2 regions of the Methylotenera sp. N17 genome follow, and region 1 is predicted to be linked to the other one. Evidence: predicted binding sites of a transcription regulator. Region 1 holds the regulator's gene; the other holds the start of a gene.
The links. Region 1 encodes sigma-54, which starts transcription at its own class of promoters, with help from an activator protein. Its sites were predicted from a motif close to TGGCACNNTTCCTGCT; they were not measured.
Positions count from the first base shown of each region.

Region 2: a site for sigma-54 is predicted at 3,389-3,404, ahead of FG11_RS01935 (pilin). Genes of this name have one in related genera too.

Region 1 is NZ_JUGE01000001.1:2,715,404-2,723,445, reverse strand. Features, by position in the region: gene kdsC (3-deoxy-manno-octulosonate-8-phosphatase KdsC) at 1-243, shown strand, start outside; gene lptC (LPS export ABC transporter periplasmic protein LptC) at 256-960, shown strand; gene lptA (lipopolysaccharide transport periplasmic protein LptA) at 970-1,599, shown strand; gene lptB (LPS export ABC transporter ATP-binding protein) at 1,612-2,334, shown strand; gene FG11_RS12990 (RNA polymerase factor sigma-54) at 2,349-3,893, shown strand; gene hpf (ribosome hibernation-promoting factor, HPF/YfiA family) at 4,066-4,410, shown strand; gene hprK (HPr(Ser) kinase/phosphatase) at 4,425-5,375, shown strand; gene rapZ (RNase adapter RapZ) at 5,376-6,239, shown strand; gene FG11_RS12970 (PTS sugar transporter subunit IIA) at 6,267-6,686, shown strand; gene FG11_RS12965 (HPr family phosphocarrier protein) at 6,705-6,974, shown strand; gene ptsP (phosphoenolpyruvate--protein phosphotransferase) at 6,975-8,042, shown strand, end outside.
Region 2 is NZ_JUGE01000001.1:381,458-389,499, reverse strand. Features, by position in the region: gene asd (archaetidylserine decarboxylase) at 1-699, shown strand, start outside; gene FG11_RS01955 (RNA pyrophosphohydrolase) at 744-1,259, opposite strand; gene FG11_RS01950 (YVTN family beta-propeller repeat protein) at 1,400-2,314, shown strand; gene FG11_RS01945 (SRPBCC family protein) at 2,501-3,025, shown strand; gene FG11_RS01935 (pilin) at 3,484-3,894, shown strand; gene FG11_RS01930 (pilin) at 4,018-4,428, shown strand; gene FG11_RS01925 (alpha/beta hydrolase) at 4,578-5,228, shown strand; gene xseB (exodeoxyribonuclease VII small subunit) at 5,319-5,552, shown strand; gene FG11_RS01915 (polyprenyl synthetase family protein) at 5,560-6,459, shown strand; gene dxs (1-deoxy-D-xylulose-5-phosphate synthase) at 6,473-8,042, shown strand, end outside.

The sequences.
Region 1 (8,042 bases):
GCCAAACTTAACTTACGCCCAGAGGAAACTGCTTTTATGGGTGACGATGTGGTCGACATGCCGCCTATGTTGCGTTGTGGCCTCAGCATTACCGTCCCCGCCGCACCAAAATCAGTACAGGCACGCGCGCACTATGTCACCACAAAAGAAGGCGGTCGTGGCGCAGTGCGCGAAGTGTGTGAGTTGATTATGCAGGCCCAAAATACATTAGAGGCACAAATGGCGCCTTTTTTTCAATGCTAAAGCCACGGATTCATGTACAACCGCCATGCTATTTTGTTCCCTCTCACGCTTGCATTCATGCTAGCGGTGATTACGTTTTGGATTAACCAGACCGTGCAAGAACAAGGCCCGAGCATTGATGGCAGCAATCGACATGATCCTGACTATAAACTACATAACTTTGTTACAACGCAAACCGACGTTGGCGGTAAATTACGCTATGTATTGGCGGCGGCAGAGATGTCCCACTTTCCGGATGACGACACCACCGTGTTACAGCGCCCGCGCTTTACACAATTTTCCGTGAATAAGCCTTACACGCAAATTCAGGGCTTGCGCGGGTATGTCTCCAGTAACGGTGAAACTGTAGAGTTTGTAGACAATGTAAAAGTAGTGCGCCAAGCCACAGCAGACAAAGGCGAAATGCAACTCACCACAGAAAAATTAACCATAGAACCGGACAAGGATTTAGCCACCACGCAAAGTCCGGTCGTGATTACGCAGGCGCCTAAAACCAAAGTCACTGCAGTAGGCATGGTGTTTGATAAAAAAAACCAAACCATGACTTTACTGAATAAAGTACGCGTGCACTATGAACGGCCTGTGCCAAAAAACAACCCCTTGGCAAAGCCAAACCAAGCAGTTAAGCCGAATATCGACAAACGTATTAACAGCAAAACGAATAGTAAAACCAGCACCGCACGTACCAAACCAGCGGGTGTGAATAAGAAACCGTAGGGAGATTCAATGTTGAAACGCATTTACACCAGCGCATATTTACTTGGCTTACTGTGCCTGCCTTTACAGGCTTGGTCAGAGGCGGCAGACCGCGATAAGCCCATTGAGTTGGAAGCGGACACGGTCACTGTGAATGATGCAAAAAAAACCAGCACCTATACCGGCAATGTGATTTTAACCCAAGGTACATTAGTCATCCATGCCGATAAACTAGTGGTACGCGAAGACAAAGAGGGCTTTCAGCACAGCACATCCACCGGTAACCCCACCACGTTTAAACAAAAACGTGAGGGCAAAGATGAATACATGGAAGGCAGCGCGCAACGTATTGAGTACGATGGCCGTATGGACAAAGTACAGCTTTATACCAAAGCCTGGGTCAAGCGTGGCGAAGACATTGTGCATGGTGATTTTATTAGCTATGACGCCAATGCCGAATATGCAGAAGTGATTGGCGGGGTAAAATCCAGCACCGAAGGCGGCAATACTGGACGTGTTAAAGCCATTATTCAACCCAAAAACAAGCAACCAGCGGCCACGGCCCCTGCAAAAAATAGCACGAACACAGTACCGGTGAATAACTTAAGACTCAACAAGACACTTCAGCTTGGGTTGCAACCTAAAGAAGAGAATCAATAGTATTGAGTATTTATGAGTGAATTAATCGTCGAAAATTTAAGAAAATCGTATAGCACGCGTACCGTAGTGCAAGATATTTCGTTAAACATCCAAAGCGGTGAAATCATCGGCTTACTTGGCCCCAATGGCGCCGGCAAAACCACCAGCTTTTATATGATGGTAGGATTAGTACCATTGGATGCTGGCCGGATTTTGCTGAACAACAAAGATTTAAGCCGCCTACCTATCCATAGCCGTGCGCGCATGGGGCTGTCTTATTTGCCGCAAGAACCTTCTATTTTCAGAAAAATGACCGTCACTGAGAACATCATGGCGGTGCTTGAGTTGCAAGACCTGACGGAAGAAGAGCGCGAGGCACAATTAGAATCTCTATTGCAAGAACTGCATATTGTGCATATTCGCAACAGTATGGCCGTCAGCTTGTCTGGCGGTGAACGCAGACGTGTAGAAATTGCACGTTGCCTAGCCACCAACCCAAGCTTTATTTTGTTAGATGAACCATTTGCCGGGATTGACCCGATTGCGGTACTGGATATTCAGAAAATTATCCGCTTTTTAAGCAGTAAAAATATTGGCATTCTCATTACAGACCACAATGTGCGTGAGACTTTAGGCATTTGTGATCGTGCCTATATTGTGAACGATGGGACTGTATTTGCCTCAGGTAGCCCAGATGAAATTGTAAAAGATGAAGCCGTACGCGAAGTGTATTTAGGCCGGGACTTTAGACTTTAACCACTTTGAATGCTATGAAACAAAACTTACAACTCCGCATCTCTCAAAACTTAGCGCTCACCCCGCAGTTGCAACAATCCATCCGGTTATTGCAGCTGTCTACACTGGAGCTCAACCAAGAGCTAGAAACCATCTTACAAGACAACCCATTGTTGGAGTTAGTCGATGGTGATGACGATGGTGGCGGCAGTGCAGAAGCCCCCAGCACTGATAACAGCCAGGCCTCTAGCGAAGCTTCTGAGCAAGAGCCAGATGCCAATGTATTTGATAACGCCACTACCTCTGAAATTAGCGCGCCTGCTGAGAGCACGGCTGAACGTGACGATGAGTTAGCGCCCACTTCAGAAGAGTTCTCAGCACCTGAGTTTGAAGATGAGTTTGATGAGTACGGCAGCACTAGCAACTGGGATGAAGGTGGACGCCAAAACAATTCGGACGATGATGACGGCGACTTTACCAGACAAGACACCGTTAGCATCAGCCTGCGCGATCACCTTGTGGGTCAACTGAAATTAGTACCGCTGTCTGAACGTGACCAAACGCTGGTCTCTATTATGATTGATTGTATCAATGATGATGGTTACTTTGAGCAGTCGTTAGATGAGCTGGCAGATAGCCTGCCGCTCGAGCTTGAAATTGATATGCTTGAGCTTGAAACTGTACTCAAGCTGATTCAAAATCTGGATCCAATTGGCGTAGGCGCACGTAACTTGCAAGAGTGCCTGTATTTGCAACTCAATGCACTAGATACAGACACGCCCTACCTGAAACAAGCCATCGCCATTATTCAAGACCATTTACCGGTATTGGCTAACAAAGATTTTGGCAAGCTGCGCAAACTGCTTAGCTGCGATGAAGCCACCTTGAAAGGCGCGCAGACGCTTATCAAACAACAAAACCCAAAACCGGGTAGCCAATTTGTCACTTTGTCGCACGATCATTACATTCAACATGATGTGATTGTGAAGAAGATCAAAGGCATTTGGGTCGCCACACTGAATGATGGCGTTATTCCAAAATTACGTATTAACCAACTATATGCGGATATTTTAAAACGCAACCGCGAAAATTCCGGGCAATATTTACAGAGCCAAATGCAAGAAGCCAAATGGATGATTAAAAACATTCAGCAGCGCTTCTCTACTATTTTGCGCGTTTCGCAAGCCATTGTAGATAGGCAACGTAACTTTTTTGAGCATGGGGATATTGCCATGCGCCCATTGGTGCTGCGCGAGATTGCAGAAGAGTTAGAATTGCATGAATCCACCATTTCACGCGTGACTACGCATAAGTATATGCTCACTCCACGTGGTGTATATGAGCTTAAATATTTCTTTGGTAGCTCGGTAGCGACTGATGTGGGCGGCACGTGTTCTGCCACTGCGATTCGTGCGTTGATTAAACAAATGGTGGCCGAAGAAAACCCCAGAAAACCGCTTTCCGACAATCAAATTACGGATACGCTGGCCAACCAAGGCATTGTGGTGGCACGCCGTACCATTGCCAAATATCGTGAATCGCTCAATATCCCGCCTGCAAATTTGAGGAAATCACTGTAGGGTCACGCTAACGATTTGATTTAGCGCAAGTTTCCCTCAACTAAATTCCCATACAGGAAATTTTCTTACCGAATAGTGCAATTGGATAGTTGCAAGCCAACGCCAAAGTAGTAAACTGAAATTGTTCCGAGATGCTTTTTCTTCTTGGAGCAATTTCAAAAAGGAGCAAGTCATGAATTTACAATTAACTGGGCATCACTTAGAAATTACACCTGCGTTACGTGAGTACGTGCAAAGTAAACTCACGCGAATCAGCAATCACTTCGATCATGTGATTGATGTAAAGGTTACGATGTCTGTAGAAAAGCTCGCCCAAAAGGTTGAGGCTACACTGCATGTGCCAGGCAACGATCTACACGCTGCTTGTGCCGATGAGAATATGTATAGCGCCATTGATATGCTAACGGACAAACTGGACCGTCAAGTGGTAAAACACAAAGAGAAACATGGCGATCATCACAAAACCAATGGTGCTGTGAAACATCAGAATGTTGACCAACACCAGCTTCCTAATTAATCTTTTTTTAATCTATGGCTCAAATTAACGTTGACGAGCTATTCACACAAATCCGCCGCAAGCTCAAACTACAATGGGTAGCAGGGCTTGAAGGCGGCAATAAAATACTCACCTCCGGTACTGTTACCAAACCATCCCTAGCACTTGTTGGCCACTTAAATTTTGTGCACCCTAACCGGGTACAGGTATTAGGCTGTGCCGAGATGGACTATTTACACAATCTCAGCATTATTGCCATGCAACAGGCGGTCAGTAATTTATTTGCGACTGACCTTGCCGCCGTGATAGTGGCCAATGGCGAAAAAGCACCAGAGGAATTATTAAAAGCGGCTGATCGTTCACAAACTCCGCTGTTCACCTCCCCCCTGCCCAGTCCACAGTTGATGGAATTGCTCGGCCACTATTTGGCCATTGCGACCGCAGAATCGACCAGCTTGCACGGCGTGTTTATGGAGGTGCAAGGCTTTGGTGTACTGATTAAAGGCAATGCTGCCATTGGTAAGAGCGAGTTAGCGCTCGAATTGATTTCGCGCGGGCATCGCTTAGTGGCCGATGACATTGTAGATTTTTATCGTATTTCCCCAGAGCGGGTAGAAGGTCGCTGCCCAGAACTGTTACAAGACTTTTTAGAAGTGCGCGGTTTAGGCATACTCAATATTCGGGCATTATTTGGCGATAATGCGGTCAAGCCTACCAAGCCCTTAGATTTGATGATTCAATTGGAATTGGCTGATACGCTTAACCCACTTGCGCTAGACCGCCTAAATGCTAAAACACAGTATGAGCGCGTATTGGAAGTAGATATCAGCAAAGTGGTGATTCCCATTGCGGCAGGCCGCAACATTGCGGTTTTGGTGGAGGTAGCCGTGCGCAATCACATGCTATTATTACGCGGTATTAATGCAACGCAGCAATTTACCAAGCGTCAAAAGCAAATCATGCTAAAAGAAAGCAAGAAATCATAAATGCAACTGATTATTGTCACTGGGCTATCTGGCTCCGGCAAAACCATCGCTTTACGCGTACTGGAAGACAGCGGGTTTTATTGCATTGATAATTTACCTGCAACCTTGCTGCCACAAATCGCGCAACATTTAGATACTGACAGCCTGCGCAAAGCCAACAAGAAAGTGAAAGTGGCGATCAGCATTGATAGCCGCAGCGCCGCATTAAAAGCGTTACCCAACGCCATTACACAGTTGAAATCCGAGGGCATCGACGTCAGCGTCTTGTATTTAGACTCCACCTTAGAAAGCTTGGTAAAGCGCTTTTCTGAAACCAGACGCAAACACCCTCTCAGCAATGAAAAAGCAACGCTTGCAGAAAGCATTTTGGAAGAACGTGAGCTATTGGCGGGCCTCGCGAGCTTGGGTCACCATATCGACACCAGCAGTTTAAGCGCCAATGCACTACGCAACCATATCCGTGATTGGATTGCCGAACCCAACAGCGACATCAACAATAGTGTGGTGGTGCTGTTTGTCTCATTTGGGTTTAAGCACGGCATTCCGCTGGATGCGGATTTTGTGTTTGATGTACGCAGCTTACCCAATCCGCATTACGATCCGGAATTAAGACCACTGACTGGAAAAGATAAACCAATTCAGGCATTTCTTGAAAAAGAACGCATGGTGGTTGATATGTTAGGCGATATTCAGCAATATTTAGAAAAATGGCTACCTAGCTTTAATCAGGACAATCGCAGCTATCTCACGATTGGTATTGGTTGCACCGGTGGTCAGCATCGTTCGGTCTATTTTGTAGAGCAACTCAGCGCACACTTTAAGCAAGAGTACAAAGTCATCGTGCGCCATCGTGAGCTCAGTTAACGGAAATATTTTTTTGAAGGCTGCAACATGATTGGAATTTTGATTATTGCGCACGGCTCACTGGGTGAGAGTTTGATTCAATGCGCAAGCCATGTGATGGGCAAACGCCCTCAACAACTTGAATACCTTGCGGTTTCCATACAGGATGACCCATCCTCATTATTTTTCACGGCGCAAGCCATGGTAACCAAGCTGGATGAAGGCCAAGGCGTATTGGTATTGTCTGATATTTACGGCGCAACACCTTGCAATATGGTCACCAAATTGGTCAACCAAGAAGGCGTGGCTGGCGTAGCTGGGGTTAACCTACCGATGCTGGTGCGCGTACTGAACTACCGGCAAGAATCTTTAGAAGTGTGCATAGACAAAGCCATTTCAGGCGGACGAGAAGGCGTTGTGCACTTTACTAAAGAAGGCTGTAACCATCTTACCCAACCAAAAACATAACAAAGAAAATATGCATTTATGATCAAAGAATCCATAGAGATTATTAACAAACTTGGCCTGCATGCGCGCGCCTCTACCAAATTTACCCAAACCGCCAGCCAATTTAAAAGCGAAGTATGGGTAGAAAAAAATGGCCGCCGTGTAAATGCAAAAAGCATCATGGGCGTGATGATGCTTGCAGCGGCTAAAGGGACTATTATTCAAATTGAAGCCAATGGTGAGGATGAAGTGGCAGCGATTAACGCCATTAAAACATTGATTAACAACTACTTTGGAGAGGGTGAGTAATTGCCTAGCTTTAGCATACACGGTGTTGGTGTTTCCAGTGGGATAGCGATTGGTCGCGCTCATTTGGTTTCCAACGCACTGCTGGAAGTGGTGCACTATCAGCTCACACCCAATCTGATCGACGATGAGATTAAACGCTTTAGCGAAGCTATTCAAACAGTTAAGCACGATTTAGAGCAGGTGCGCGCGCAGTTACCCAAAAATGCACCGGCAGAGTTGGCCGCATTCATCAGCACGCACTTGGCCATGCTCAATGATAAATCCCTGTCCGAAGCGCCCAAAGACATTATCCGTAACGAGCAATGCAACGCGGAATGGGCCATCAAACAGCAGATGGACGACATTGTTGAGCAATTTGATGCCATTGAAGACGCGTACTTGCGCGAACGCAAACACGATGTGGTGCAAGTAGTTGAGCGCATTATCAAGGTATTGTTGGGTCACCCTAGCCAATCACCTAGCCAGAGCAAAGAAAAGCAACAGCAGGAAAATGCGACTATTTTAGTAGCACATGATATTTCACCGGCAGATGCCATTCAATTTAAGCAACACCAATTTGCTGCTTTTATTACCGATGTAGGCGGCGTTACCTCGCATACCGCCATTTTGGCACGTAGCCTGAATATCCCATCCATTGTAGCGCTGCAACGCGCACGTGATCTGATTAACGATGGTGAAATCATCATTGTCGATGGCACCTTAGGTGTTGTCATCGTCAGCCCGAGCAAAGAAATACTGGCGGAATACGAACTCAAGCAAGACCAGTGGCAGCTTGAGCAACAAAAATTACAACGCATCAAATCCACCAAAGCGGTGACCATGGACGGCACTGGTATTGATCTGTATGCCAATATTGAAGTACCAGAGGACGTGATTACAGTCAAAGCATCTGGCGCTACTGGCATTGGCTTATACCGTACCGAGTTTTTGTTTATGAACCGCCGCGAAATGCCGGACGAGGAAGAGCAGTTTACCGCCTACAAGCATGTGGCAGAAGCCATGCAGGGCATGCCGGTGACGATCCGTACACTGGACCTGGGTGCAGATAAACAGATGAACCCGGACACC
Region 2 (8,042 bases), 2.3 Mb from region 1:
AATACAGATGCAGCAAGCTACGCAACCTTTAACGAATTTTTCACGCGCCCACTCAAAACTGGAGCGCGCCCTTTAGCAAACACAGCTTTCATTTGCCCGGTGGATGGTGCCATCAGCCAATTCGGCACCATTGAACACAACCAAATTTTCCAAGCAAAAGGCCATCAATACACAACACAAATGCTGTTGGCAGGGGACGAGGCAATGGCAAATGCTTTTGACAATGGTCATTTCGCTTGCTTATATCTGAGCCCTAAAGACTACCATCGCATCCATATGCCTTGCGATGGCACATTAATCAGCATGACCTATGTGCCGGGTGATTTATTTTCCGTCAACCCTACTACCGCAGCCAATGTACCCAATCTATTTGCTAGAAATGAACGTGTTGTATGTGAGTTTGAATCTCAGCAACATGGAAAATTTGTGATGGTACTGGTAGGCGCAACCATTGTGGGCAGCATGGCGACCGCTTGGCATGATGCGGCCGGTGGTATTGTCAATCCACCACGTAGAGGCAAAATCAAGCGCTGGGACTATAGCGAGAAAAATATTACCTTAAAACAAGGGGATGAAATGGGGAAATTTTTACTCGGCTCTACCGTGGTGATGCTATTTCAAGCCAAGTCCATTGCGTTTAGTGACACTTGGCACCCAAGCAAAAAAATTCTTTTAGGTGAGTTGATGGGGACGTGCTGACACTCACCTGCTGAGCAAGGTGCATCGCCTTGCTCACATAGGTTTTAGCTTGGACGCTCAATCCGCTTATGCCAAGCCTTACCAGACTTAACGTGCAAATGCACAGCCAATTCGTTCAAAGCAGATTTATACACATCTCGTTTGAATTCAATGACATCTTCTAACGGCACCCAGTAATCGCTCCAGCGCCATGCATCAAACTCAGGTTGATTGGTTGCGCGCAAAGACACATCACTATCTCGTCCTGTTAAACGCAACAAAAACCAAATTTGTTTTTGTCCTTTGTAGCTACCGCGCCATTCGCGCCGAATCCAGCTAGTAGGCACCTCATAACGCAACCAATCCCGCGTACGCCCTAAAATTTGGACGTGATCAGGCTTAAGCCCTACTTCTTCCATCAACTCACGATACATCGCCTGCTCTGGACTCTCACCATACTTGATGCCTCCTTGCGGAAACTGCCAAGCATGCTCTCGAATACGCTTTCCCCAAAACACTTGATTGTGCGAATTGCAAAGAATAATACCCACATTGGGGCGATATCCGTCACGATCTAACATTTAGCAACAACCTTAATTATTTAGTGCAATTTTTTCATATTTTAGGCATTATTGAAAGCATTCTTTTTTGAATAAAATCTAATCAAATCAACCATTACGGGCATGTTATGAAGAATTTTGTTTGGCTTTTGGCTTTAATCATGAGCCTAAGCGCCTGCCAGCATCAAACACTGGCGTATATCACCAATCAGGGAGATCACACTGTTTCTGTCATTGATACACGCCAGCAAAAAATAATGCATACCATTCCGGTAGGCAAAGCGCCTGTTGGCATTGCGGTTTCAAAGAAGCTACAGCGTGTTTATGTGACGAATGTAGAAGGCGCTTCGATTTCAGTCATCGATAGTACTCAGCAAAAAGTTATCCAAACCATTCCAGTGAAAGGCTCACCAGTAGGCATCACTCTTTCACCAGATAATCAAACATTGTATGTAGCAGATTGGTATAGCGACCGTATCCTCGCTATCAGCACTAGCAATGTCAACTCTCAACGCGCAGTGATTGCTGGCAAAGCGCCTGCGGGTCTGGTCGTGAGCCCAGACAATCAAACGCTCTACGTAGCAGCCAGGGATAGCAATCAGGTTGTCGCCATTGATACCTCATCACTCAGTATTCAAAAGCGTATCGATGTGGGCAAGCACCCTTTTGGTATTGCGCTCAGCCATGACGGCAAACAATTGTTTAGCGTCAATGTGTATGACAACACCGTTAGCGTCGTGGATCTCACTAATACCGACCAACCACTCTACACCATCAAAGTCGGCGAGCACCCTTACTGCGTCATCGCCAATCTAGAAAACACTCAGCTGTATGTCACCAATACACAAGATGATTCTGTTAGCGTCATCGACTTAGCCACACGCAAGGTTATCACCACAATGAATGTTGGCATGACCCCAGAAGGCCTCAGCCTAGACACTGAGAACAACCTTCTACTTGTTGCCAATTGGGGAACCAATAGCGTCTCTGTGATTGATGTTGCACAGAAAAAAGTCATCTCCACCATCAAAACTGGTGACAAGAGCAGAGCTTTTGGACAATTTATTTTGCAGTAAGCATAGGTCAACCACTGCCAAGGTCAGACGTTAAATGAAGCGTGTGCAATGCACACTTAATGTTTTATAATTGTTGATTGTAGTGAATCGTAGTTTTAATCAACCTTAAAACTACATAATTTGGTACCCCGGTACCTTTACCAAAAGTATCTTTAGTACGCTTAAGTACATTAGTGGAGAATATGAATGAAAAAGTTGTTAGCGATTATCGCACTTACTGCGCTCTCTTTTAACGCAGCTGCACACGGCCCAAGCCCACAAAAAGTTGAAAAAACCATTGTCATCAAAGCAGCGCCAGCTAAAGTTTGGGCTGTGGTAAAAGATTTTGGCAATATACACGCATGGCACCCAGCCATTGCAAGCACAAAACTTGAGAAAAAAGGCGATGAAACATTCAGAACCTTAACCTTAAAAGATGGCGGCACAATCTACGAAAAATTACGTACTGCCGATGATGCTGACATGAAACTGAGATACGAAATTGTAGACGGCGTTGCACCAGTAGCTGATTACAACGCATTCATGCAAGTGACCGCTGGCCCAGGCGCTGGTGAGTCTACTGTGACTTGGGTAGGCCGCTTTTACCGCACTTACAAACTCAATCCACCGATTCCTGCCGGCCAAGATGATGAAACAGCCGTTAAGTTTGTTACTGGCGTATTCGACAGCGGTTTGGCTAACTTGAAAAAGGTCATCGAAAACTCAAAGTAACTGGCCAGGCAACTGGCGCAACTTCAACCAACAATGTAAAACAAACCGGATCTTCCAACAAACCTTGGTGGAAATTTTGGTAATACAGATTTAAATGAAGTGATAAAAAAAGACCGCAACTGCGGTCTTTTTTCATTCAGCCACTGCCACAAGTGCGCAATATAAGCACTCATGGCAAATTTAATACGCAATTGCAACTGCCCTAAATGTAGAAAAGTGACACTTTTTGTCAGCAAAACACTGAAAAGAGGGCAGTTTTCGTCTCTATTCTCCCAATTAAAAACTTACTACAACCACACCAACGTTGCCATTCAACTTGAACTTATGATTACAAATCAACAGTTTAAAAAAAGAATTGGAAGTTGGCACAGCCATTGCTTTTAGCCTTACAAGCACTGATTTAAACAACACACAGTGTGTATGCACTAACACTTAATTAAATAAAGGAAATCAACATGATGAAACAAGTACAAAAAGGCTTTACATTAATCGAGTTAATGATCGTAGTTGCGATTATCGGTATTTTGGCAGCGATTGCGATTCCAGCGTATTCTGACTATCAATCTAAAGCAAAATTAGCCGCTGGCTTAGCAGAGGTTTCAGGTTATAAAACTGCTCACGAATTATTTACAAATGATGGTGGAACAGTTTCTGGCAACGGTGATATCAGCATGCCAACAACGGATACTGCTAACTGTGGCTTAACTGCTGCAGCCACCACTCTATCATGTGCAATTAAAAATGCCCCAACGCAAGTAGGATCTGCGACTATCACATGGACACGCAATGCTACGACCGGTGTGTGGTCATGCGCAACGACTGGCGCGTCAGACAAGAAGTACGCACCGAAGTCTTGCCCACAAGCATAATTTAGCCATATAGCTGATACAACAATGAGCGCGACCTAAAAATCGCGCTCTATTTTTAAGTACTTTTAATCACAGAGCACTTAAAAATAGATAGTTACATAAATCCAACACGAAAAACCACAAATGATTATTAAATACGGTAAGTGTAATGGCTTTACTTTAATCGAGCTAATGATAGTTGTTGCAATCATCGGAATTCTCGCCGCAATAGCTATACCTAGCTATTCTGATTACCAAGCTAAAACCAAAGTCTCAGTTGGGCTAGCGGAAATAGCTGGAGGAAAAGTAGCTTTTGAGCTAAAAAGAAATGATGGATTAACAGTCACAACACCTTCGGATATTGGTCTATCTGACGCAGACACTCTCAATTGCGATATTGAAGTCACTAATACTGAAATCTCATGCACGATTCTCAACGCACCAAGTCAAGTATTAAATAAGACCATTCGATTATCACGCCCAACCGCATCTTCACCATGGAGCTGCGACTCTTCCGAGTTCTCACCACAATACAGACCAAAAAGTTGCACTTAAGAAATCTGCAAACGCTAAAGTATTACAATTTGCTTAAAGGTATTGATTGAAAAGTAAATCCCTAGATGTAATCTGATTACTGGCGAGGCTAAATAGCAGCATTTAGAGGTATACAATGTGCACACTTATAATGCAGTAATGATGCAACAATGCTCGACTACTTAAAAACAAATACCATTAACAATTCAACCTCTTGCGTTATCTGGCTACACGGCCTAGGTGCTGACGGGTATGATTTTGAGCCTGTTGTAGAGATGCTAAACCTGCAGCACATTCACTTTATGTTGCCGCATGCACCCTACAAAAAAATTACCATGAACAATGGTTATGAAATGCGTGCTTGGTACGATTTGTTTGGTTTAGACAAAGACAGTCCGCAAGACGCTGTAGGCATCAAGGCATCCCAAACCGAAATTAAGGCACTTATCGCCCATGCAAACACGCTTGGCATTCCGACCAATCGCATTGCGCTTGCCGGATTTTCGCAAGGTGGTGCCATTGCACTCCATACAGCACTCAGACATACACAGACTTTGGCGGGAGTGCTGGCACTTTCGACTTACTTGCCATTAAAACACACCCTACCTGCGCAAAAATCTATTGAGAATCAATCTATTGCGATTTTCATGGCGCATGGCATTGCAGATGAAGTGATTCGCATCGATACAGCGTTGAGCTCCCGCCAGCAACTACAGGATGCCGGATACGCTGTGGAGTGGCATGAATATCCGATGGCGCATTCCGTGAACGCCAATGAGATAGCGGATATTCGTCAATTTTTACTGAAGATTTTGCCCTAATCCGACTTTATGGCGTGATAAACGCCGCAAGTTGCGAGAGTTTTGTTAAAATCTAGACAAATTCTAAGTCAATATATTGCCAAGCACCTCATGAGCGCGCCAAATAGCGAACCCCTTCATTACGAATCTGCCATTGCAGAATTGGAATCTATTGTTACGCAATTAGAGTCCGGTCAATTACAGCTTGAGCAGTCACTCGCAGCCTATAAACGCGGCGCTGAGCTACTTAAGCAATGCCAACAGTCGCTGACAGAGGCTGAGCAGCAAGTCAGCATACTGACCGAAGCAAATGCTTTAGCGCCCTACAATGTTGCCAGTGAATAGCCCTTCCATGACGACTCCTTTGCAGTTTGAGCAGTGGTCACACGCCATGCAATCGCGCATTGAGCACGTGTTGACGACTACGATGCCTGCCGACACTGAAACACCTATAACCTTGCATCAAGCCATGCGCTATGCTGTGCTGGGTGGAGGTAAACGTGTAAGAGCTTTATTAGCGTACGCAGCAGGCGAGTTTTGTGGCGCAACTTTAGCGCATATTGATCTATCTGCGGCTGCCGTAGAATTGATTCACGCATTCTCATTGGTGCATGATGATATGCCATGCATGGACGATGATGACTTACGTCGCGGCAAGCCCTCTACCCATAAACAATTTGGGGATGCCACCGCTTTACTGGCTGGAGATGCGCTACAAAGTTTGGCATTTGAACTGATTGCTAGCAATCAACTGTCCATTGAGGCTAGTCAAAAAGTCAATATATTGTACTGTTTGGCCTTTGCAACCGGCTCTCGCGGTATGGCTGGCGGACAATCTATTGACCTAGAAAGTACTGGCATCAAGTTATCTCAACCGCAACTTGCGCACATGCATGCTTTAAAAACAGGCGCCTTGATGCATGCCGCCGCCATGATGGGTGCTTATACGGCGCCGAATGCTGACACACAAAAGTATCAAGCAGTGGATACATTCGCCAAGGCAATTGGACTGGCATTTCAAGTTGTGGACGATATTTTGGATGCTGAAGCAGATACCGCTACTTTGGGTAAAACAGCGGGTAAAGATGCTGTGCAAGATAAATCCACTTATGTAACCCTGTTAGGATTGGACACCGCCAAATCACTGGCACAATCGTTGTATCAGCAAGCGCTTGCGCCACTAGAAGCGTACGCACAAGAAGCGGACATGCTAAGAAGTCTGGCAAGTTTCATCACTCAACGTCAATTTTAAGCCGCATATAGTTATGTCTACTCTGCTCGCCAACATTTCATCCCCGCTAGACCTCAAAAAACTAGAGCGCCACCAGCTCCCGGAACTCGCTGCGGAACTACGCACTTTTTTAGTAGAAAGTGTGGCAAAAACGGGTGGGCATCTGGCCTCAAATCTAGGCGTGGTAGAACTGACCATTGCGCTGCACTATGTATTTAACACGCCTGAAGATCGTTTGGTATGGGATGTTGGCCACCAAACATATCCGCATAAAATTCTGACTGGCCGGCGTGATGCGATGGATAATCTACGCAAGCCAAATGGCATTGCGGGCTTCCCCAGACGTAGCGAAAGCATTTACGACACCTTTGGCACCGGGCATTCCAGCACCTCTATTTCAGCCGCTTTAGGCATGGCAATAGCCGCTCGCGAAGCCAAGTCCGACAGACGCAGCGTGGCCATTATCGGTGACGGTGCAATGACAGCTGGCATGGCGTTTGAAGCACTGAATAATGCGGGCGACATGGATGCCAATTTGTTGGTGATTCTCAATGACAATGACATGAGTATCTCTAACAATGTGGGTGCGTTGAATAACTATTTAGCACGCCTACTATCGGGCCGCTTTTATGACAGCGTACGACGCAGTGGTAAGAAAATGCTCGATATCGTGCCGCCGGTCAAAGAGTTTGCCAAGCGTGCAGAAGAGCATGCCAAAGGCATGGTGACACCAGGCACATTGTTCGAAGAGTTTGGTTTTAACTATATTGGCCCCATTGATGGCCATGATTTACCAGCGCTACTAGACACCTTAAGCAATATTCGCGAACTCAAAGGCATGCAGTTCTTGCATATTGTGACGCAAAAGGGCAAAGGCTTTACCCCGGCAGAAGACGACCCCAACAAATACCATGGCGTGAGCAAATTCGACCCATGTAACGGCCTGACAACAGCCAGTGCTAGCCAAAAAACCTATACGCAAGTGTTTGGAGACTGGTTGGTCGATATGGCAGATCAGGATCCGGCACTGGTGGGCATTACCCCAGCCATGTGTGACGGATCTGGACTCAATGCATTTGCTGCAAAATATCCGCATCGCTATTTTGATGTCGGCATAGCTGAACAACATGCGCTCACGTTTGCTGCGGGCATGGCATGTGATGGACTGAAACCTGTCGTGGCCATTTATTCCACATTTTTACAACGCGCTTACGACCAACTAGTGCATGACATCGCCATCCAAAAACTAGATGTTTTACTGGCGATTGATCGCGCTGGGCTGGTCGGTGCCGATGGCCCCACCCATGCTGGCAGCTTTGATTTAAGCTATTTACGCTGCATCCCCAACATGGTCATCATGGCCCCTAGTGATGAAAACGAATGCCGACAAATGCTGACTACAGGCTATATGCACCCTGGGCCAGCAGCAGTGCGCTACCCCAGAGGCACTGGTACTGGCGCAATTATTAATCAAGCGTTAACAACATTGCCAATCGGTAAAGCTGAGCTAAAACGCCAAGGCAAGCAAGTAGCTATTTTAGCATTTGGCAGTATGCTGGCTGAGAGCCTACTCGCGGCAGCGGCATTGAATGCAACGGTAGTGA